Regions from separate parts of the Halopseudomonas salina genome, predicted to be linked through region 2. Evidence: predicted binding sites of a transcription regulator. Region 2 holds the regulator's gene; the other holds the start of a gene.
The links. Region 2 encodes FliA, which starts transcription of late flagellar genes. Its sites were predicted from a motif close to CTAAAGTTTNNNNNNNNNNNGCCGNTAA; they were not measured.
Positions count from the first base shown of each region.

Region 1: the regulator FliA is predicted to act here: its motif matches at 2,327-2,354, upstream of IEV54_RS07695 (methyl-accepting chemotaxis protein).

Region 1 is NZ_BMFF01000003.1:56,869-68,687, forward strand. It holds gene acnA (aconitate hydratase AcnA) at 1-2,209, opposite strand, end outside; gene IEV54_RS07695 (methyl-accepting chemotaxis protein) at 2,426-3,985, shown strand; gene glmS (glutamine--fructose-6-phosphate transaminase (isomerizing)) at 4,053-5,897, shown strand; gene galE (UDP-glucose 4-epimerase GalE) at 6,254-7,276, opposite strand; gene IEV54_RS07710 (ABC transporter ATP-binding protein) at 7,473-8,282, opposite strand; gene IEV54_RS07715 (ABC transporter substrate-binding protein) at 8,279-9,328, opposite strand; gene IEV54_RS07720 (ABC transporter permease) at 9,477-10,292, opposite strand; gene IEV54_RS07725 (fatty acid desaturase) at 10,303-11,316, opposite strand; gene IEV54_RS07730 (sugar phosphate isomerase/epimerase family protein) at 11,635-11,819, opposite strand, start outside.
Region 2 is NZ_BMFF01000003.1:177,482-189,300, forward strand. It holds gene IEV54_RS08200 (protein-glutamate methylesterase/protein-glutamine glutaminase) at 1-610, opposite strand, end outside; gene IEV54_RS08205 (chemotaxis protein CheA) at 694-2,976, opposite strand; gene IEV54_RS08210 (protein phosphatase CheZ) at 3,004-3,798, opposite strand; gene IEV54_RS08215 (chemotaxis response regulator CheY) at 3,816-4,193, opposite strand; gene IEV54_RS08220 (RNA polymerase sigma factor FliA) at 4,410-5,147, opposite strand; gene fleN (flagellar synthesis regulator FleN) at 5,144-5,971, opposite strand; gene flhF (flagellar biosynthesis GTPase FlhF) at 6,001-7,368, opposite strand; gene flhA (flagellar biosynthesis protein FlhA) at 7,397-9,499, opposite strand; gene IEV54_RS08240 (EAL domain-containing protein) at 9,750-11,819, shown strand, end outside.

The DNA of each region.
Region 1 (11,819 bases), 120 kb from region 2:
TTATCTCGTGATTGCCGCGACGTGAGCCGTAGGAGTTGAAATCCTCTGGCTCAACGCCCAGCTCCTGCAGATAACGCCCTGCCGGTGAACTGCCCTTGATGTTGCCCGCCGGGGAGATATGGTCGGTGGTGATCGAGTCGCCGAATACCGCCAGCACACTCGCCTGATCGACCGGCTCGAGGGGCTGCAGGGGTTGGTCTATCTGCTCGAAATAGGGTGGATTCTTCACGTAGGTGGACTCGTCCAGCCACTTGTAGGTAGCACCTTCGGCCACACTGATCGACTGCCAGTGCGCATCACCGCTGAACACGTCGGCATAACGCTCGCGATACATCGAGTCCTCGACCATCGCCACGGCCTCGGCGATCTCGGCGTTGCTCGGCCACAAATCCTTGAGGTAGACGGGCTTGTTGTCGTTGTCCAGACCCAGCGGTTCCTCAAGAAGATTCATGCGCGTATTACCCGCCAGTGCATAAGCCACCACCAGCGGCGGCGAAGCCAGCCAGTTGGCTTTGACCTGGGGATGCACGCGACCTTCAAAGTTGCGGTTACCGGACAGCACTGCCGACACCACCAGGTCATGCTCGGTCACTGCCAGCGCGACTTCCGGCGGCAACGGGCCCGAGTTACCGATACAGGTGGTGCAGCCATAACCCACCAGGTTGAAACCCAAGGCATTCAGCGGCTCGGTCAGGCCGGCCTTTTCCAGATAATCGGTCACTACCTTGGAGCCCGGCGCCAGCGACGTCTTGACCCAGGGCTTGCGCATTACGCCCCGCTCGACCGCCTTCTTTGCCAGCAGCCCCGCCGCCATCATCACACTGGGGTTGGACGTGTTGGTGCAGGAGGTAATCGCCGCAATCACCACAGCGCCGTGACTGATCTCATGCTCTTCGCCATCAATGGTGATGCTCGCGCCTGTGCTAGGGCCGCCCACGGCAACCCCACCGCCACCTTCGGTTTCCAGGCGCGATTGGGCTTCATCAGCAGGTCGCAATACCAGATCCATCAGTTTGTCGAAGGCTGAATGCACCTCACCCAGGGCCACGCGGTCCTGCGGGCGACGGGGGCCGGCCAAGCTGGGCTCGACGGTGTTCAGATCCAGCTCCAGGCTGGCGGTAAACTCAGGCTCGGCACCGGGCTCGCGCCACATGCCCTGGGCCTTGGCGTAGGCCTCCACGCGGGCGACGATCTCATCCGTGCGGCCGGTCAGACGCAGATAACGGATGGTTTCATCATCGATCGGAAAGAAGCCACAGGTAGCGCCATATTCCGGCGCCATGTTGGCAATGGTCGCGCGGTCGGCCAGGGGCAGATCGGCCAGGCCGTCGCCATAGAACTCCACAAACTTGCCGACCACACCCTGTGCGCGCAGCATCTGGGTCACGGTCAGCACCAGGTCGGTTGCGGTCATGCCTTCGCGCATCTTGCCGCTGAGCTTGAAGCCCACCACCTCGGGAATCAGCATCGACACCGGCTGGCCGAGCATTGCGGCCTCTGCCTCGATACCACCGACACCCCAGCCCAGCACACCCAGGCCGTTGATCATGGTGGTGTGCGAATCGGTGCCCACCAGCGTATCTGGATAAGCCCACTGCTCGCCATTCACCTCACTGGCCCACACGCTCTGGCCCAGATACTCCAGGTTCACCTGGTGACAGATGCCAGTACCCGGTGGTACCACACGGAAGTTGTCAAACGCCTTCTGGCCCCAGCGCAAAAACTCGTAGCGCTCGCCGTTACGCTGCATTTCGATTTCGACGTTCTCTTCAAACGCCTCAGGGTCACCAAAGTGATCGACCATCACCGAGTGGTCAATCACCAGATCCACCGGCGACAAAGGATTGATCCGTTGCGGATCGCCGCCGGCCCGCGCCACGGCATCACGCATGGCCGCCAGGTCGACAACAGCCGGCACACCGGTGAAGTCCTGCATTAGCACCCGCGCCGGACGATACTGGATCTCGCGATCAGAACTGCGGGTCTTCAGCCAGTCCGCCACGGCATGAATGTCATCGGGGGTAACGGTGACGCCGTCTTCGTGGCGCAACAGGTTTTCCAGCAGCACCTTCAGCGACACCGGCAGCCGGGTCAGATCACCGAGCTGCTCCGCCGCCTTGGGCAGCGAATGATAATGGTAGGTGGTATCGCCTACCTGCAGGGTATCGCGGGTGTTCAAACTGTTACCCGAGCTCTTGGCTTCAGACATTACATGACCTCCGTTGAGCGCGTCCGCAAATGGCAGACCGCTTTCTTTGCTATGCTTCTACCCTAGATGGCTCAAGTAAGAGACGCAAACTTGAGCCCCGCTGATTGTGCGTTATCTTTAAAGAAAACAGTCGCTGCGTCGATAACACCTATATACACCCAAGCATAGCCAAAATAAGCCCGCAAAGGGCACTCGCTCGTACCAGGACAGCCAACCATGCGTAACAACCAGCCCGTCACCCAGCGTGAAAAAACCTTCAGCGCCGACCAGAGGTTGATCTCCACCACCGACCTCAAGGGCAAGATCACCTATTGCAACGAAGCCTTTGTGGCCGTCAGCGGCTATGAACACGAGGAACTCATCGGCAGCCCGCACAATATGGTTCGCCACCCAGACACCCCCGCCGCCGTGTTCGCGCATATGTGGGCCGACATCAGTGCTGGCAGAAGCTGGATGGGGATCGTCAAGAATCGTTGCAAGAATGGTGATCACTACTGGGTCAACGCCTTTGTCACACCCATCTGGGAAGGCGGCAAGGCAGTCGGCTACGAGTCCGTGCGGGTAAAGACCACAGCCAATCAGGTACAACGTGCCGAAGCCTTATACCGCCGCCTGAATAAGGGCAAAAGCGCCACCACGCCAGACCTTGCCGGTATGGCAGCGGACGTTATCCCGGTGGTGGTCATTGCCGCTGCGGCCGGTGTTGCGGGCCTGATGTTTGGCGGTTGGGGCGTTGTTGCTGCTGCGGCCGTAGCCATACCCGCGGCATTCGCCCTGCGCGCCTGGTACGACCAGCACCTGCAACGGCTTCTCAAGGTGGCCGACAACAGCATTACCGATCCCCTGCTGGCCGTCATGTATACGCCCTACAAGGGCGCCCTTGGCCAGCTCGAGATGGCCCTGCACAGCCAGCAGGCGCGCCTGCAGACCTGTCTCACACGCGTGCTGGACAGCGCCGAGCACCTGGGCACACAGGCCCGGGAAGCGAGTCAATTGGCCGAGCAGAGTCATAGCGGCATCAACCAGCAGCGCTCGGAAACAGACATGGTGGCCACGGCGATCAACGAGATGGCCTCCGCCACCCAGGAAGTTTCCAGCAATGCCCAGCGCACCGCAGATGCTACGCGCGATGCAAACAACCTGGCCGAGGTCGGCAAATCAGTCGTCGCCAAAACCCGCGAGGCCATCGAAATCCTCTCCGAGTCGGTCAGCTCCGCCGCGAGCGTATCCTCACAGCTGGCCAGCGACACCCAGGAAATCGGCAAGGTAGTGGATGTCATCAAGGGCATTGCCGAGCAGACCAACCTGCTCGCCCTCAACGCCGCCATCGAAGCCGCACGGGCCGGTGAACAGGGCCGCGGCTTTGCGGTAGTGGCCGATGAGGTACGCGCCCTGGCCAGCCGCACCGCTGACTCGACCGGTCAGATTCACAGCCTGATTGAAAACCTGCAGACCGCCGCCAAACGCGCAGTCGACGCCATGCGTGCCGGACACGAGCAGGCCGATCACGGGGTAACGCAGGTTATCGAAGCAGACGAAGCCCTGGATGGCATCCGCGAAGCCATCGGGCGTATCAACGACATGACCGACCAGATCGCCAGCGCCGCAGAAGAACAAAGCTCTGTAGCCGAGGAGATCAACCGCAACGTCACCAACATAGCCGGCCTGTCCGACAACAACGCCACCCAGGCCCAGCGCAGCGCCTACCTGAGCGGCGAACTGGCCCATACCGCCGAGCGTCAGACGGCATTAGTGGAGCGATTCAGCAAACGTTGAGGGCGCTGCCATAAGCGCGCTGCGGTGATAGACTCCCTGCTTTGCATACATATCAAGGGAAATCACCATGTGCGGAATCGTCGGCGCTATTGCTCAGCGGAACATCACTCCAATCCTGATGGAGGGGCTGCGCCGGCTCGAGTACCGCGGCTATGATTCCGCAGGGATAGCAGTGCTTACTGACGACGGTAGCGACAAGCATGGATCAATGCTGCGAGTGCGCGCCGTCGGCAAGGTCGTGGAGCTCGAGAACGCCTTGGCGGCCACACCGGCCCATGGCCATCTCGGCATCGCCCACACCCGCTGGGCCACCCACGGCAAGCCCGCTGAACGCAATGCCCACCCGCATATTTCCGGCAGTCTGGCAGTAGTACACAACGGCATCATCGAAAACCACGGCCCGCTGCGCAAGAAGCTGGTTGCCCTGGGCTATGAATTCGTTTCAGAAACCGATACCGAAGTGGTAGCCCATCTGGTCGCCCACTACTACAGCGAAACCCAGGATCTTCTAGGCGCTTTCCGCACCGCCCTGAATGAACTGCACGGCGCTTATGCTCTGGCAATGATCCATGAAGACCAGCCGCAAACACTTTACTGCGCCCGCATGGGCAGCCCGCTGGTAATCGGTGAAGGCAGTGGCGAGCACTACGTTGCATCCGACCCCCTGGCACTGCTGCAAGTTACCGACCGATTCCGTTACCTCGAAGAGGGCGATCATGCCCGCCTGACCAACACGCAATGCGAGATCTGGGACCGTGATAACAATACGGCTGTTCGCCCGGTAAAACGCTACGAACATGCCGCATTCAGCATGGAAAAGGGTGAATATCGGCACTTTATGCTCAAGGAAATTTTCGAGCAGCCTCAAGCCATCAGCGACACCCTTAGCGGCATACTGGCTAAAGATCACGTGCTCACAGCCATCCTGGGGCCGGACGCCGAAACCCGTTTGCACGAGATAGAGAATATTCACATTGTTGCCTGCGGTACCAGTTATCACGCCGGTCTGGTCGCGCGCTACTGGATCGAAGAGCAGGCTGACATGCCATGCAGCGTTGAAGTAGCCAGCGAATACCGCTACCGCACCGTTGTCGTACCCAAAAATACCTTGCTGATCACCATCTCTCAATCCGGCGAGACCGCCGACACCCTGGCCGCCCTGCGGTTTGCCAAGGATCAGGGCTACCTGGCTACCCTCGCCATCTGCAACGTGGCCGGCAGCTCACTGGTACGCGAGGCCGACTGGCGCCTGCTGACCCACGCTGGCCCGGAGATCGGCGTTGCCTCCACCAAGGCCTTCACCACGCAACTGGTCGCGCTATTGTGGCTGACTACCGCCCTCGCCCAGGTGCGCGGCAAGGACCCGGAGAGAATCGCCAGCAATGTTGCCGCGCTGCGTAAGCTGCCGCAGATAATCGAACAGGCCCTGTTGCTGGAATCACGTATTACTACCCTGGCAGAACGATTCGCAACCAAACACCACGCCCTCTTCCTCGGCCGCGGCACGCATTACCCGATCGCCATGGAAGGCGCGCTCAAGCTCAAGGAAATCTCCTACATCCACGCCGAAGCCTACGCCGCCGGCGAGCTCAAACACGGCCCCCTGGCCCTGGTGGATGAAGACATGCCCGTGGTCAGCGTCGCCCCCAGTGATGCCCTGCTGGAAAAACTCAAGTCCAACCTGGAAGAAGTCAGCGCCCGCGGCGGCCAGCTTATTACCTTCGCGTGTGAGACCGTCGACCAGAGTGAAGACAACAACCACGAAATGATCAGCCTGCCCTGGGTAGAAGACTGCATCTCCCCGATCCTCTACACCATCCCCCTGCAACTGCTGAGCTACCACGTGGCGCTGGTCAAGGGCACAGACGTAGACAAACCACGGAACCTGGCGAAGTCGGTGACTGTGGAGTAAGAAGGGAAAAGGCTGAAACCCGCTTTTTAAAACAATGGATCCCCGCGTTCGCGAGGATGACGGTGGAGGGAGAAAGCGTCATTCCTGCCCCCAACGTCATTCCCGCGAACGCGGGAAACCATTTTGACCTTCGCCCCTAATCAATGGGGTCTATCAATGGGGTCAGTCATTGATCCGCCAATAAATATTCCGGCAAGCGCCCATTGATCAAACGACTCTGACCCCATTGATCGCATTGATCGTTGATCGGATCGCTGACCCCATTGATCGCGCCTCCGCGAGGATGACGACTTCTCCCCCCCCACGTCATCCCCGCGAAGGCGGGGATCCATTTTGACCTTCTAAGTCAGTGGCCACTAACTCTTGCTATAACCCTGCGGATTACTCGATTGCCAGTGCCAGGAATCAGCACACATGGCTTCCAGGCCCAGCCTGGCTTGCCAGCCCAGTTCATCTGCTGCTAACGCCGGATCGGCATAACAGCTGGCAACGTCACCGGGTCGCCGGTCCACGATCTTGTAGGCCAGCTCCTTGCCGCAGGCTTTTTCAAACGCCTTGAGCATATCCAGTACCGAATAACCAATCCCGGTGCCCAGGTTGAAGGCTTTGATGCCGGGCTTGTTTTCCAGCCAACGCAAAGCCTGCAGGTGGCCGTCGGCCAGATCCTGTACGTGGATGTAATCGCGCACGCCGGTACCATCGGGCGTTGGATAATCACCGCCAAATACACTCAAATACTCACGACGACCAACAGCCACCTGGGCAATGTATGGCATCAGATTATTGGGGATATCAGATGGGTCTTCACCAATCATGCCGCTGGGATGAGCTCCAACCGGATTGAAATAACGCAGCAGGGCGATGTTCCAGTCCGCATCAGACACATGCAGATCACCCAGCATCTCTTCGATCATCAGCTTGGAGCGGCCATAGGGATTGGTCGCGCTGGTCGGAAAGTCCTCACGGATCGGCAGGCTTGCCGGGTCCCCGTAAACGGTTGCAGAAGAGCTGAACACGATGTTCTTCACACCCGCGCGCTGCATCGCCTCGCACAACACAACTGTGCCGCTGACGTTATTACGGTAATAGCGCATGGGCTGCGCCACCGACTCGCCAACAGCCTTGAGACCGGCAAAGTGGATCACCGCATCAATGCTGTGGCCAGCAAAGACCTCATCCAGCAGCGCAGCATCACTGATATCACCCGTCACATAGGGCACAGCCTGACCGGAGATTTGCTCCACACGGCGCAGCGCCTCCGGGGAGCTATTGCTGAAGTTGTCCAGCACGATGACCTTGTAGCCTGCCTCAAGCAGCTTGATACAGGTGTGGGTGCCGATGTAACCGGCACCGCCGGTTACAAGGATGGTCTGTTGCATTCCTGGCATGGTTGGCCTTCCTGAGTGCGTGTGCCAGAGAGTATAGCGAGCAAGCAGTTCTCTGTGCACCCAATGCTCAACCCCGCTTTCTCAAGAGCTAAATGGATCCCCGCCTTCGCGAGGATGACGGGAGTTTGAGAGCGCGGCGTTCGCGAGGATGACTGGGAGAGGTTCTCGAGAATGACCAGCCTCTCATCTAATGCCCGCCCTCCTCCCGCATCATCGTCAGAATCTGCCGCTCCATCGCAGCATATTCCGGGTGGCTGCGCAGATCTTCCCGGGTGTTGACGCTATCACTGGATTTGAAGGGTGGATGCAGAATGGTTTTTACCCGCCCCGGATGGCGCGAAAGAAAAACGATCTGGTCACCCAACAGCAACGCCTCCTCCACATCATGGGTCACCATCACCACGGTCATGCGTTCCTTGCGGATCACATCCAGCAGTAGCTCCTGCATCTGCCAGCGGGTTTCGGCATCCAGCGCGCCAAAGGGTTCGTCCATCAGCAACACCTTGGGCGTATTCGCCAAAGCCCGAGCCAGGGCAACGCGCTGGCGCATGCCCCCGGATAGCTGGTGCGGATACACATCGGCAAAGGCGCTCAACCCCACCCGCTCCAGAAAGTAATCCACGGTGCCTTCCTGCATGGCCAACACATCCCCATTGACGCGCAGCCCATAAGCAACGTTGTCGCGTACTTTCAACCACGGGAACGAGGTATAACCCTGAAAGACCATACCTCTGTCCCGGTGCGGTCCGCGCACGATCTCGCCATCCAGGCTTACCTGCCCGCTGGACGGGCGCTCCAGCCCGGCCATCATGCGCAACACCGTCGACTTGCCGCAACCGGATGGACCCAGCAGCACGCAGACTTGCCGCGCCGGCACGTCAAAGCTCACCCCTTCCACAGCCACCACCTGGCGGCCATGGTCGGAGAACACCTTACCCAGCTCGCGTACCTGCAAACCCTGCTGATTCACGTCCAGCTGCATGGCAGTCGCGCTCATTTTGCCTCCAGAGCCGCCTTCAGCGGAGCCAACTCCACGCCGGTAGTCCAGTCGTGCTTGCCATCAGCCAGCCCAAACTTCTGCCACCAGGCGTTGGTGGTATCCCAGTGCTCCACAATCTGGCCATTGGTCATACCCAGGGGCAAGTCACCTTCGGCCACACCCATGAAACGGCTCGCCTGCTCAAGATCAAAGACCATGATGCCGCCCTTGTAGATCTCGCCATCGGAGCCGATCACCATCTCCACATCGCTCACATCAAACTGGATCGCCTCGGCAATAATGCGATTACCTTCCTCGGGATTGGCCTTCCAGAAATCCACCGCCTTGAAGTAGGCCTCCATCGCCAGATTCGCCGCCTCGGGACGCTCGCTCAAAAATCCCGAGCTCATATACATGCCGTCGCCCAACAGCGCAGTACTGATCCAATCACCCTGGCTGGAATGGGCTACAACGCGGGCACCGGGCATATTCGCCAGCAGTTGGCTGCCGAAGGGTTCCCAGAGCTCAACGGCACTGACGCTGCCGCCAAGCATCGCGCCCACGGCCTCATCCATGATCACATTGACGAACTCCACCTGGTCGATGGCCACGCCGTTCTGTTCCAACCAGATACCCATGAAGATCTGTGTAAGACCGCCTTCCATCACCGCAATCTTTTTGCCGATCAAATCCTTGGCGCCGTCGATGCCAGGAGCAAGAATGATCTTGTCGGTGCCGTAGGAAGGGTTGGTGTAAGTCACCAGTTTGACCGGCACATCCTTGTCCACCGCGATCGGGCCGTACTCGACCGTGCTTGAAGTGATGTCCAACTGCCCGGCGCTCATCAGCGCAAAGCTTTCGTAAGGATCCTCGATAATGCTGATGTTCAGATCCAGTTCCGGCACCAGGTTCTTTTCCTTGGCGATAAACCAGAAGCCATAACCCGGCCAGGAGAACAGCGACACATTGACCTGTTCCTTGGCCTGCACCACCCCCGCCGCACACATCAGCGCCGCGCCCAGCACACAGCCCTTGGCTGCCTTGCTCCAGTCACTCAATTGCATGGTCGTTCTCCTAGATGAAAAAATCGTTGCCCCCAAAACCAAAACCAAAACCAAACCCAAACCCAAACCCAAAATGGATCCCCGCCTTCGCGAGGATGACGGGCTTCTGGGACCGTCGAGTTCCACCTCGATGAGCGCGCCCTCCCGGCTATCCCCCCCGCTGCCGCAAATACGGAAACATCAACCAGTGCAGCCCCCTGAAGGCCAGATCACACAAGAGGCCCAGTACCCCGATCACCACAATCCCCGCCATGATGTCGTCCACATGCACAAAGCGCCGGGCGCGCATCATCATCGCGCCGATGCCATCAGTGGCCGCAACAATCTCGGCGATCACCAGGTAGGTCCAGCTCACCGCCAGCATCTGCCGGCAGGTGTCAACAATCCCCGGCATCGCAGCCGGCATCACCACCGTCCAGAGAATCACCCGACGCGGCGCACCCAGAGTCTTGGAGGTCTCGATAAAATCCGTCGGCACCTGGCGCACCACATCACTGATCAAAGTAATCAGAAACCACACTACCCCGAGTATCAGTAACGCCACCTTCTGCTCATCCCCAGTCCCCAGCCACATCAGCAGCAGGGGGATAAACGCCGGCGCCGGCAAATAACGAAAGGCCGACACCAGGGGGTTGAAGAATGCGGCTATCAGCGGGAAGGCACCCATCAACACCCCAAGCGGCAAGGCAATAGCCAAGGCAACCGCAAAGCTGATCGCAATACGCCGCAAACTGCTCCACACATCCGCAATAAATCCGCGTTCCAGAAACAACTCGCGCAGCGCCTCCAGAACCTGCAAGGGCCCGGGAAAAAGCGGGCTTGGCGTACCTTTACCGGTGGCCGCTACATGCCAGAGCAGCATCAGACTGGCCCAGGCTACCACCCCCAGCGTCAGTTTCAGACCGGGCGTCACCGGCTGCTTGAAATCGAATCTCTCACTCACCGCAGCCAAAAGCTCCCGCATCAAATCCCCCTCAAAATGCCGTCAGAAACGACAGGGCATTCACGCCCACTGCTTGCCCGTCACGCACACTCTCACGCACGTCGACAGTGCCGTACTCTTCCGCAAGCACCCGCTCTACCCGATGCTGATGAAAGCTCTTCAACTGCCCCCACACACCCAACTGCTGCGGACAATTACCGCTGTAAATCTGCTGATGAAACGCCGGCAGCCGGTACCAGGCCATGTTCGGCTTGGTGTGGTGGGCATTGTGATAGGAGAAATTCAGCGCCAGCAGATTGACCCAGGGCCAGCGCTCGGAGAGCAGGTTGCTGTAGGTATTGGTCTCCTCGTATTCCCTATTGCCCTTGTAAGGCGGCTTCTGGTCCGGCGTATCCAGCGTGTAGAAAATCTCATAGTTGTGCTGAAAGCTGTCCATAAAGCGCAGAAAAGTCAGAAACAGGCAGTACGCCAAGGCATAGCCCAGAGCAGCCCAGGGCGCGAACCACAGCACCAGCGCAAACAGACTGAAACGCACCAGCGTGACCCGAATCACCCGCCCGCGCTGGGCACGCTTGCTCTCATAGATGAAGGGCGCGGCGATCAGCATCCCGTGCATCAACAACTCCACCGCCGGGATGTAGCACCACTCCAGCGCCCGCACCGCCTTGTGCAGACGCGGGCGCTGCAGCAACCAGGCGCGATAGTCGAACGCCACCGGCTCGCAGTTATCCACGTGATGGCGCATATGCTTGTAGCGCATGTCCTCGTAGGTGCCGTAGTTCGACCCCGTGATCACATTCATCCAGCGTCCGAGCCAGGTGTTGTGCTCCACCTTACGGCATAGCGCGTTATGCCCGCAGTCGTGCAGCAAATAGGCGGCAATCACCATGCCATGCGCCACCGCCAGAATCCCCAGCGGCACACTCCACCAGGCCTGCAACAACAACAGCGCCCAGCCACCGACGTAGGTCAGCAGCACGTAACCGATAGCCAGCGTATTTGGCACCATGCCCTCGTCCCGCCAGATACTCTTGTAAATCTGCATTACCAATGCCTCCTGTTGAAAATGTGTGAGCCGTCACTCCCTCGTGTTCACCGTCATTCCCGCGCACGCGGGAATCCATTTTGACCTTGCCCGGCTACGCGCACTGCAACCCACCAATGCACAAACCCGCTGCTTTACACCCTCAATGGATCCCCGCGTTCGCGAGGATGACGTTTGTTTGGGAGCGCGGTGCATTGGGTAAAGCCACCGCACTCCTCCACACACCCCGTCATTCCCGCGCACGCGGGAATCCATTTTGACTTTTCCCCGTTGCGCGCACTGCGACCCACTAATGCACAAACCCGCTGCTTTACACCCTCAATGGATCCCCGCGTTCGCGAGGATGACGGGGTGGGGGGATCCCCGCGTTCGCGAGGATGACGGGGAGTGGAAATCCGAAAACCGATCCCGCTGCCGCAATCCCACCCAACGATTCATCTCCCACAGATCCGCAATCGGCATACCGGTAAACGGCAGCTTGTGCAGGTACCCGTCCGGGCCGA
Region 2 (11,819 bases):
TGGAAGTGCCGATCGCCACCAGTTGGTAATGCTTTTTGCGCGGCGGCGGGCTATTACGTATAGGTGTGGGTGCGGGCCGTGGTGTTGCCGGCTCAGCGGGACGCAACCCGGGCCGGGCGGAGGTAGCGCCTGTAGAGGGAGCCGGAGCCGGGGTGGCGAGGGAGGCCGACGCTGAGGTGGAGCCCGATCCGCCAAGACCCAGTGAGCGCCGGTTGGTGCGGGCCAGGGTATGTACCCGCTCGCAGAGCAACTGCCGGACCTTGTCCGGATTGCGCGAGATATCTTCGAAATTCTTTGGCAGGTAATCTGCGGCGCCGGCATCCAGAGCGTCGAGACTGATCCGCGCGCCCTCATAGGTCAGCGACGAGAACATCAGAACCGCGGTGGGACAGCGCTGCATGATTTCGCGCACGGCCGTTATGCCATCCATCACCGGCATCTCGTAATCCATGGTGATCACGTCTGGACGCAATGCAAGGGTCTGGTCCACGGCTTCGCGCCCGTTGGATGCGGTGCCGACTACCTTGATCTGCGGGTCGCCCGCCAGGATTTCCGTCACCCTGCGACGGAAAAACCCGGAGTCGTCCACCACCAGCACCTTGACTACCATAGGCTATCTGCTCTCCTGAAACCTGAAGGGCACACTGCCGGACGGCAGCGTGCCTGTATCCATTTAATGCGCGACCATGCCGACTAACTGCGGCGCGCGTAACGCTTGAGCAGGCTGGGGATATCCAGAATCAGCGCAATACGACCGTCACCGGTAATGGTCGCGCCGGACATGCCGGCAGTGCCCTGCAGCATGCGTCCCAGCGGCTTGATCACCACTTCTTCCTGACCGACCAGTTGATCGACCACGAAGCCGACACGCTGCGTACCCACCGAGACGATAACCACGCTGGCGGCGGAACGGTCTGAAGTATCCTCGACACCCGGCATCAGCCAGCGCTTGAGAAAGAACAGCGGCAGGGCCTTGTCACGGACGATGATGACCTCCTGTCCGTCCACCACGTTGGTGCGCGACAGGTCCAGATTATAGATCTCGTTCACGCTGACCAGCGGCAGAGCAAAGGCCTGATCGTTCAGCATCACCATCAGGGTCGGCATGATCGCCAGGGTCAGGGGCACCTTGATCGCAATCACCGTACCCTGGCCCTTGGTGGAAGTGATGCCAATGGTGCCGTTGAGCTGGGAGATCTTGGTCTTGACCACATCCATACCGACACCGCGGCCGGATACGTCGGAAATTTCGGTCTTGGTCGAGAAACCGGGTGCCAGAATCAGATCGAAGCATTCGCTCTGGGTCAGACGATCGGCAACCTCCTTGTCCATCATGCCCTTCTCGACTGCCTTGGCGCGCAACACTTCGGCGTCCATACCACGGCCATCGTCGGTAATCGTCAGCAGGATGTGATCGCCTTCCTGTTCGGCGGCCAGCACTACCTTGCCGGTACGCGGCTTGCCCGCGGCTTCCCGTTCGGCGGGCAGCTCGATACCGTGGTCGACCGAGTTGCGCACCAGGTGCACCAGGGGGTCGGCCAGAGCCTCGACCAGATTCTTGTCCAGATCGGTCTCTTCACCGATCATGTCCAGGTTGATTTCCTTTTTCAGGCTACGCGCCAGATCCCGGACCACGCGTGGGAAGCGGCCAAACACCTTCTTGATCGGCTGCATCCGCGTCTTCATTACCGACGACTGCAGATCAGCGGTAACCACATCAAGATTGCCGACTGCCTTGTTGAGCTCCTCATCGCCGCTGCTCACGCCCAGGCGCACCAGGCGGTTACGCACCAGCACCAGCTCGCCGACCATATTCATGATCTCATCAAGACGGGCGGTATCGACCCTCACCGTGGTTTCGACGGCGGGGTTATCGGAGGCAGCCCCGGCCTTGTCCTTGGGTACCGGCGGGATAGAAGGTGGTGTTGGCGGTGCAGTGTCGGTGGCGGCCGCTGATACGGGACTGGCCGCCTTCGCAACGGGCTTGGCTGCTTTTTTTGCGTCAGCCGCCGGTTTGGCGGGAGCAGAAGCCGGCTGCGGGTCAATCACTGTCGGCGGTTTACCATTCCCATGCAACTGGTCAAGCAGCGCTTCGAATTCGTCATCGGTTATGTGATCTGACGCTTCGGGCTCCGGTGCGGATGTGGCAGCGGGACTGGAGGCGGCCGCAAGACCCGGGGCTGCACCCTTGCCATGGAGTTCATCCAGCAGCGCTTCAAATTCGTCGTCGTTGATTTCGTCACTCGTCGGTGCGGGTGCAGACGGCGGCGCGGCGGCAACGGCGGCGGTGGCGGCTGTTGTTGCGCCTTTGCCATGCAACTGATCGAGCAGCGCTTCGAATTCGTCATCGGTGATTTCGTCACCCGTGCCGGAAGCCGGAATGGCTGCGACTGCGTCAGTCTGTGCAACGGCACCGGATGGCTGTGCATCTGCGGACGGACCATGCAGCGCATCGAGCAACTGCTCAAACTCATCGTCGGTAATATCGCCCTCGGCTACTGTCGCTTCCGGCGCCTGGACGGCCTGCGGTTCAGGTGTCGCCGGACTGGCTTCGGTGGGCAGTGGGTCGCTTGCGGGCTCGTCAGCAGCTGGCGTTGCCAGTCGTGCAAGGGCCTCGAGCAGGGCTGGATCGGCGGGCGTTGGCGGGGTGCGCTCGCGCACTTCGTCAAACATGGTGTTGACGCTGTCCAATGCCTGGAGGACGACGTCCATCAGCTCGGAATCAACCTTTCGCTCGCCCTTGCGCAGGATATCGAAGACGTTCTCGGCGATGTGACAGCAGCCTACCAGCGCGTCGAGCTGAAGAAATCCGGCGCCACCCTTGACGGTATGAAAGCCGCGGAAGATAGCATTGAGCAAGTTGGTATCGTCGGGACGATTTTCCAGCTCGATAAGCTGTTCGGACAACAATTCCAGAATCTCTCCGGCCTCAACCAGAAAGTCCTGGAGGATCTCTTCATCCGCATCAAAGCTCATGCATCCACTCCCGGGTAGCGCTTGTTATTAGAAGCCCAGGCTGGACAGAAGGTCATCGACTTCATCCTGCCCTGAGACAACATCTTCTCTTTTATCGGCATGAATCTGCGGACCTTCACCCTTGGGTGACACTTTTTTTGCTTCGGGGGTGGCTTTCTGATGCTCTATGCCGGCAAAACGATCCACCTGACCGGCCATGCGTACCAGATCCAGCAAGCTTTCCTCGACGTCATGCACCAGAGTAATCACCCGCTTGATCACCTGACCGGTGAGGTCCTGATAATCCTGAGCCATGACAATCTCATTCAACTGACCGCTGACCTGGGTGGCTGAGCTTTCGGTTTTCTCCAGAAAGTCACCCATGCGCTTGTACAGGTCGCGGAATTCGCCGGCGGCCATTTCGCGTCGCTGCAGACGTTCCCAGTCGGTGCGCAGTGCAGCGGCTTCCTGGCCCAGATTGGCAACGATAGGCGCACTGGCGTCAACCAGATCCATGGTGCGGTTGGCCGCCTTGTCGGTGAGTGTCACGACATAGTCCAACCGATCCGAGGCATCCGAGATACGCGTGGCTTCAACATCATCACCCAGCGCCTGGCTGGTATCGAGCTGAAAGTTGACGATGGCGTTGTGCAGCGCACGCGTCAGCAGCCCCACTTCATGATAGAGACCGCGGTCGCGTGCCTGATTGATCGCGTGAATGACCAGTATGGCTTCGCCGAACTGCCCTTTCTCCAAGAGATCGACCAACTGCCGCGCATTGTCCTTCAGGGAATGTTCGTATTCCTGAGCGGTAGCCTGGCCGGTGTCCTTACTTAACGCCATAACCTGTACCCCGGTTGTTATTTAGCCTGAACGCGCTCGAAGATCTTCTCGATCTTTTCCTTGAGTGCCTGAGCGGTAAACGGCTTGACAACGTAACCGTTCACACCGGCCTGGGCGGCCTCGATGATCTGATCGCGTTTGGCTTCAGCGGTAACCATCAACACCGGGAGATGCTTGAGGCGTTCGTCAGCTCGTACTGCACGTAGCAGATCGATGCCGCTCATGCCGGGCATGTTCCAGTCGGTAACCAGAAAGTCAAAATTACCGCTTTGCAGCATTGGCAGCGCGGAGGTGCCATCATCGGCTTCCGCCGTGTTGGTGAACCCCAGGTCGCGCAACAAATTCTTGATGATGCGCCTCATCGTTGAAAAATCATCAACGATGAGAATTTTCATATTCTTGTCCAAGTCGACCTCCGTACACACCAGGAAGAGTGCGTTGTCACACTCCGTTAAGCTACTGGCCAAACAAGCCTTTCACGTTTTATTGACGCCAGTGTAACCGGAGTGGCCCAATCGTGCTGCCTCCGCTGACATTAGTTCGTCTTCGTACCTGTTACTGCCAGGCGATATTCTCGTTCTGTGGGCATTGTCCGGATGTTGACCACAAAATCAATCATTTCGCCATCCGCCCAGCCTGGCGCGCAGCCGCGCTGCGCACTGACTGTGTAACTGACTGACGCGCGACTCACTGACACCAAGCACTGCGCCTATTTCCTTGAGGTTCAGCTCTTCGTCGTAATATAGCGACAGCAGCAGACGCTCACGCTCGGGCAGGGTGTCAATTGCTTCCACCAGAGCCTGGCGAAAACGCTGGTCCTCCAGCCCGCCAAAGGGCTCTTCGTCGCCGTGTGCGTCGGCCCGGGTTCCGGATTCGAGCAGGTCATCGAAGCTGAACAGCTTGCTGCCGGCTGTATCATTGAGGATCGAATAATATTCCTCAAGACTCATTTCCAGCTCTGCAGCTATCTCCTGATCCTTGGCATCACGTCCCAGCCGCGACTCGACGGCGCGCACTGCATCACTGACCATGCGAGTATTGCGGTGTACCGAACGTGGCGCCCAGTCACCCTTGCGTACCTCATCGAGCATGGCCCCACGAATACGGATACCGGCATAGGTCTCGAAGCTGGCGCCCTTGGAATTGTCAAACTTGCGAGAGGCTTCGAGCAAGCCGATCATGCCGGCCTGTATAAGATCATCAACCTGGACGCTGGCCGGCAGGCGGCCCAGCAGATGGTAGGCAATACGCTTGACCAGAGGAGCGAACTGTTCGACCAGACGATCCTGGGAACCCGCGGAACCCTGTGCGCGTGTATACATGCTCACCCCACCTGCCGTTAAGGTCATAGGCCTGTTCCGGTCTGTTGCACCAGGCGCTCGACAAAAAATTCAAGGTGGCCGCGTGGATTGGCCGGTAATGGCCAGGCGTTCACCTTCTGTGCGATCCCGCGGATCGCCAGCGATGCCTTGCTACGCGGGAAAGCATCATATACCGCGCGCTGTTTCTGCACCGCCTTGCGTACGTTTTCATCGTAGGGTACCGCGCCAACATACTGCAGGGCCACATCCAGAAACCGATCGGTGACCTTGGTCAGCTTGCTGAACACCAGACGACCTTCCTGGGGAGTGTGAACCATGTTGGCCAACACGCGAAAGCGCGTCATGCCGTGGTCACGATTAAGCAGTTTGATCAGCGCATAGGCGTCGGTAATCGAGGTGGGCTCATCGCAGACAACCACCAGAACTTCCTGGGAGGCGCGTACGAAGCTCACAACCGAATCGCCGATTCCGGCGGCGGTGTCGACAATCAGCACATCGATATTGTCACCGATTTCACTGAACGCCTGAATCAGACCCGCATGCTGCTGGGGATTGAGGTTGACCATGCTGGCAGCGCCGGAAGCGGCTGGAACGATGCGGATCCCCCCGGGGCCGTTGAGCAGCACATCGCGCAGCTCGCAGGTTCCTTCCAGCACGTCAGCCAGCGTCGCCTTGGCCTTGAGTCCGAGCAGAACGTCGACGTTGGCCAGACCAAGGTCAGCATCAAGCAGGACGACACGCCGCCCCAAATCGGCAAGTGCGAGGCCGAGATTGACTGACACGTTGGTCTTGCCTATGCCGCCCTTGCCGCCGGTGACCGCAATAACCTGAACCGGATGTTTGCTGCCCATCTGCGTTGATTACCTTCTTATAAGTTCGGTTAGCTTGCCCGCTGGGTGTGTAGTATACCGGCAAACACATCTGCCATGGCCTGATCTGCCGGCGCCTCGTTGCCCGCCAGACTGACCGCGCGGCTGACCAGCTGATGCCCCACTGCCTTGGCAATATCATCCGGTATGCGCTGGCCATCTGCCAGATAGGCTACCGGTAAACCCTGTTGCATGGCCAGACCCAATGCTTCTCCGAGAGTGGCTGCCTCGTCGACCTTGGTCAACACGCAACCGCTGAGGCCACAGACCTTGTAGGTGTGATAAGCAGCCTTGAGCACCTGATACTGACTGGTTGCTGCCAGCACCAGCAACTTGCTGACACGATGGCCCAGTGCCGCCAGTTGATTGAGCTGGCCGTGAAGATGCGGGTCCTGGGCCTGAAGGCCGGCGCTGTCGACCAGCACCAGGCGCTTGCCGGAGAATTCCTGAAGCACATCGGCCAGGCTGTTTTGCTCGTCAACCACGCGCACCGGCACATTGAGAATACGCCCAAGGGTACGCAATTGCTCGTGGGCACCAATGCGATAGGTATCCATGGTGACCAGAGCCACATGCTGGCTGCCATGCTTGAGCACATAGCGTGCGGCAAGCTTGCCCAGGGTGGTGGTCTTGCCGGCGCCGGTGGGACCGACCAATGCAACAATGCCGCCCTGATCAACCAGCTCTTCGCGCATGACCGGGATGCTGTGGGCCAGGTGCGCCAGCAGCATCCGCCAGGCCTGGCGCGTATTGGTTTCGTTAGCTACCAGTTGCAGCAGCTTCTGGCTCAATTCGGCTGGCAGGCCCAGTTGGGTAAGACGCCGCCAGAGGCTGGCCTGTTGTGGGCGCTGCTGATTGACCTGACCCCAGGCCATGCTACCCAACTGCGCTTCGAGCATTTCGCGCAGACCGGCAATTTCATCGCGCATGGCGCTCAGGCCGGAGCTGCTTTCGGGTTCGGAGTGAGTCTGCTGCCGAGTGGGTGCTGCCTGGGCGCGGGGCGCCTCGGGGACCGGGTCGGCGATTTCGTTATTCAGTCTGTCGAGCAGCTCGCGGGCAACAGGCGAGCCATCGCGCACTGCCTGGCGCATGGTCTCGCCAAACAACTGCCGATTGACGCTGGGCTGCTCGGTCGAACGGTCGCCGGCCTCAAGCTGAGCCCGGGCGCTGACGATGCGCTCCTGGGTTTTCTTGAGCTCCTGGCTCAGGCCTGGGGTGGGCGGAGTCAGGCGTGGCGCTTCGTAGTCCACCGCGGCGGTCAGTTCCACGCCGCCAACAACCCGGCGGTTGCCGATAATCGAGGCGTCGGCACCCAGCTCCTCGCGGACCAGCTTCATCGCCTGGCGCATATCGGCAGCAAAGAACCTTTTTACTTTCATGGCTGACCCACCCTTCTATTCGTATGTATTAGCTTTGGCCGACCGTAGCAACGATGGTGACCTGCTTGCTGTCCGGTATTTCCTGGTAGGACAGCACATGGGCTCCGGGGGCTGCGTAGCGAACAAACTTGGCCATCATGCCGCGAACCGGTCCCGCTACCAGCAATATCGCCGGCTTGCCCTGCACTTCCTGCCGCTGTACCGCATCGGCCAGTGAACGCTGAAGCTTCTCGGCCATGCCCGGTTCGAGCATGATGCCGTCGTCACCCCCCTGACCGGCCTTCTGTAGACTCTGTAGCAATATCTGTTCCAACCTTGGCTCCAGAGTGATCACAGGTAGCTCCGAGTCAAGCCCTACAATGCTTTGTACGATGGAGCGAGCCAGCGCCACGCGAACAACCGCAATCAGTGCGCCAGGATCTTGACTCTTGCCAGGCTGGTTGGCGATAGCCTCGGCGATGGTGCGAATGTCCCGGACCGGCACCTGCTCCTGCAGCAGGCCCTGCAGAACCTTGAGCAGCCCTGACAGGGAAATGATGCCAGGCACCAGCTCCTCTGCCAGCTTGGGGGAAGCCTTGGCCAGCACCTGCAGCAACTGCTGAACCTCCTCATGACCAAGCAGTTCGTGGGCATGCTTGTGCAGTATCTGATTGAGGTGGGTGGCCACCACGGTGCTGGCGTCCACCACGGTATAACCCAGTGATTGCGCCTGATCCTTCTGCATCGGCTCGATCCAGACTGCATCCAGACCAAACGCCGGATCCTTGCCGGCCAGGCCCTTGATCTCGCCAAAAACCTGACCCGGGTTGATGGCCAGCTCGCGGTCGGGGTACACCTCGGCCTCCGCCACACCCACGCCCATCAGTGTGACGCGATAGGAATTGGGCGACAGATCCAGGTTGTCGCGAATATGCACAGAGGGCATCAGAAAGCCCATGTCCTGGGAGAGCTTCTTGCGCACACCCTTGATTCGCGCCAGCAGCTGGCCCCCCTGGTTGCGATCAACCAGGGGAATCAGGCGGTAACCGACTTCCAGGCCGACCATATCTACCGGAGTGACGTCGTCCCAGCCCAGCTCACGGGTTTCAGGGCGAGCCAGAGCGGGCACTTCCGCTTCCTGGCGCTGCACTTCTTCCGCCTCGACCAGCTTCAAACGCTGGCGGTTGGCGATGTAATACGCAGCGCCGGCGGCCAGGGCACCGAGACTCAGGAAGGAGAAGTGCGGCATGCCGGGAATCAGACCCATGACGATCATGATCGCCGCCGCAATCGCCAGTGCCTTCGGCGAGGCAAACATCTGACGGTTGACCTGCGCGCCCATGTCTTCGGAGGTGGAAACGCGGGTCACCATAATTGCTGCAGCAGTGGACAGCAACAGCGACGGTATCTGCGCCACCAGACCGTCACCAATGGTCAACAGCACGTAGATACGTCCGGCGTCAGCGAAGCTCAAGTCGTGCTGGGCGATGCCGATTGCCAGACCACCAATGACGTTGATGAACAGAATCAGCAGACCGGCGACCGCGTCACCGCGAACAAACTTGCTGGCACCGTCCATGGAGCCGTAGAAGTCTGCCTCCTGGGCCACTTCCTGGCGACGTAGCTTGGCCTGTTCCTGATCGATAATGCCGGCATTGAGGTCGGCATCAATGGCCATCTGCTTGCCGGGCATGGCATCCAGGGTGAATCGCGCACTGACTTCGGAGATTCGTCCGGCGCCCTTGGTTACCACGACGAAGTTGATGATCATGAGGATCGCGAAGACCACCAGACCGACCACATAGTTGCCGCCGATCACCACCTCACCAAAGGCCTGGATAACCTTGCCCGCGGCATCTCCACCCTCATGACCGTAGAGCAGCACCACCCGCGTGGAGGCCACGTTCAGCGCCAGGCGTAGCAAGGTCGCCACCAGCAGGATGGTCGGGAACACAGCGAAGTCCAGGGGCCGCAGGGCGTAGGCACAGACCAGCAGCACCACTAGCGCAAGCGCGATATTGAAGGTAAAGAGCACGTCGAGCAGAAATGGCGGTACTGGCAGCATCATCATGCCGAGCATGACCAGCAACAGAATCGGCACGCCCAGGCTGCCGTGGCGCAGCCCCGCCAGGTTACTGCGCATGTTCCCCATTACTTCTGTGCGATTCACTGCCATGCGTTCGACATTCCCGATCAAATATTTGACGCCAGATACGGCCTGGCATGACCCTACGCAAGTTCCGTTCCAGTCTGCGATTTTTTGTCACAGAATCACACATAGCTGTCACAACGAGGGCGATCGATCGCTGCTAATATTGCAGTGCAACAAAAAAGCGGGCTGCCTTTGAGCCGACCCTGTCTGCCAGTCCAATCAGCCCAAGGGCCGCACCATGAGATCAACCGTGAAGCTGCCCGCTAACATGCCTACACAGCGACTGATCATGGTTGTGCTGAGCCTGCTGGTGGTGCTGTTCATCATTGGCATGTTGTTGATGTCGCGGCTGAATCTGGACTTTGCCCAGCAAGCCATGTCCGACCTGCGTCAGCGTCAGATCATCGATACCTTTGAAGCCAATCTGGACCGCATAAACGCCCACCATCAGAAAATGGAGCAGAATACGGTCGGGCTGGCGCGTACCGGTGAGCTATTTCATCGGCTGCGACAACAGGGCAACGCAAGTGCATCCCGACTGGAATCGATGCTTCGTGACGGGCTGGATGATTTTCCAGACGCGCACGGGAGCGGCGTCTGGTACGAACCGGGGGCTTTAGCCGATCAACCTGTCGGGGTGATTGCCTATCGACAGGGTTCGGAGATCATCACCACCCGTGCCAGCGCCGAATTCGTCAACCGCGCCTGGTATCGGCGACTGGTCGACAACCTGGATAACGCCAGGGTGACGGGCCAGGCCCGCCGCTTCTACTGGACAGCGGCCTACTTCAAGCGCCGTATCGATGACGTGGTAATAAGTCTGAGCACCACCATGCGGGATGCGTCCGGTCGCAGCATTGGTATTGTCTCGACCGACTGGCGGGCCGATGACGTCATCCGCCTGATCAGCGGCGTAGACATAACGCCAGGTACGTTTTCCTTTCTGCTGGACAGCGAGAACCGCAACCTGTCCAGCCTGGCCCGGGCCGATGATGTGGAGCACGCACAACAACTGATGACGGCCATCAGTGACGCTCAGCTGCAACAGCTGGTGCCGCAGGCCGTGGGCCGGTTGTCGAGTGTGACGCCCCCCCGAGAGCAGCGAACCCTCGAAGTGGGGGGCGAGGAGTTTGCCCTGTTCTACTCTGCCACCCAGGCAGGTATGGTTTTCGGCATTGGCGTCCCCCAGGCGGAGATTGACGCTGTTCTGCTACCCATGCGTGCCAGCAACCTGCGGATCGTGGCATTGATCGGCAGTATCCTGGTGGTTTTGTCGGCGTTGATCCTATACATGATCGCCGGCACTCTCAGGCGGCTGCGCAACCTCTACACCGACCCACTGACCCAATTACCCAATCGTGAGCGCTTGCTGGTGGATCTGCGCAGCCGGCCCGCCGCGTCACTGGTATTGCTGAATATCGATGGCTTCAAGCAAATCAACGATTTCTACGGCCATCAGTGTGGCGACCATGTGATTGTGACCCTCTCAACACAGCTGCAAGCCTATCTCCAGGCCAGGCCCCTTTCACGCAGCGGTCGGCTCTACCGTATGCCGGGTGACGAGCTGGCAATCTGGCGACCCGGTCAGGCAGATGAGGCCGCACTGGTTAGCCTGGCGAGTGATCTACAGGCGTTTGTGAGCTCGGTACGGACCCAGTGGGAAGATCACGATATTACGCTGCATGTCAGTATGGGGCTGGCCAGTACGCGCCTGCGCAACGGCGAAAAACTCGACCCGGAACACCTGCTCCCCTCCGCCAATATTGCCCTGGAGCACGCCCGTGTAGCTCAGGCCGGTTACATGCTCTACGACCCTGCCGATCGTGCGCGCGAGAATTACGAACACAACCTTATCTGGGCCAACAAGTTGAAGCTGGCTCTTGAAGAAAACCGGCTGGTGCCCTTCTTCCAACCCATCATGCACGTGGAGAGCGGCCGGATAGAAAAATATGAATGTCTGGTGCGTATGCTCGACCACCAGGGTGAACCGATCAGCCCGGCCATGTTCCTGCCCATTGCCCGGAAAATCCGCCTGTACCGCTCGGTCACCCGGCGAATGATCGATATGAGCCTGCAATGGTTTGCCAACAACAATTACGAGTTCTCCCTCAATCTGTCGTCCGAGGATCTGCTGGATCCCGAGCTCCATGAGTTTATTGTTGAACGCTTGCAAAAGCGGTCCCTGGCCGAACGGGTAATTTTCGAGGTGCTCGAGTCCGAGAGCATTGAGAACTACGAGCCCGTGCGCCTGTTCATCGACCGAGTGAAAGCGCTGGGATGCCGCATAGCGATTGATGACTTTGGGACGGGATATTCCAAC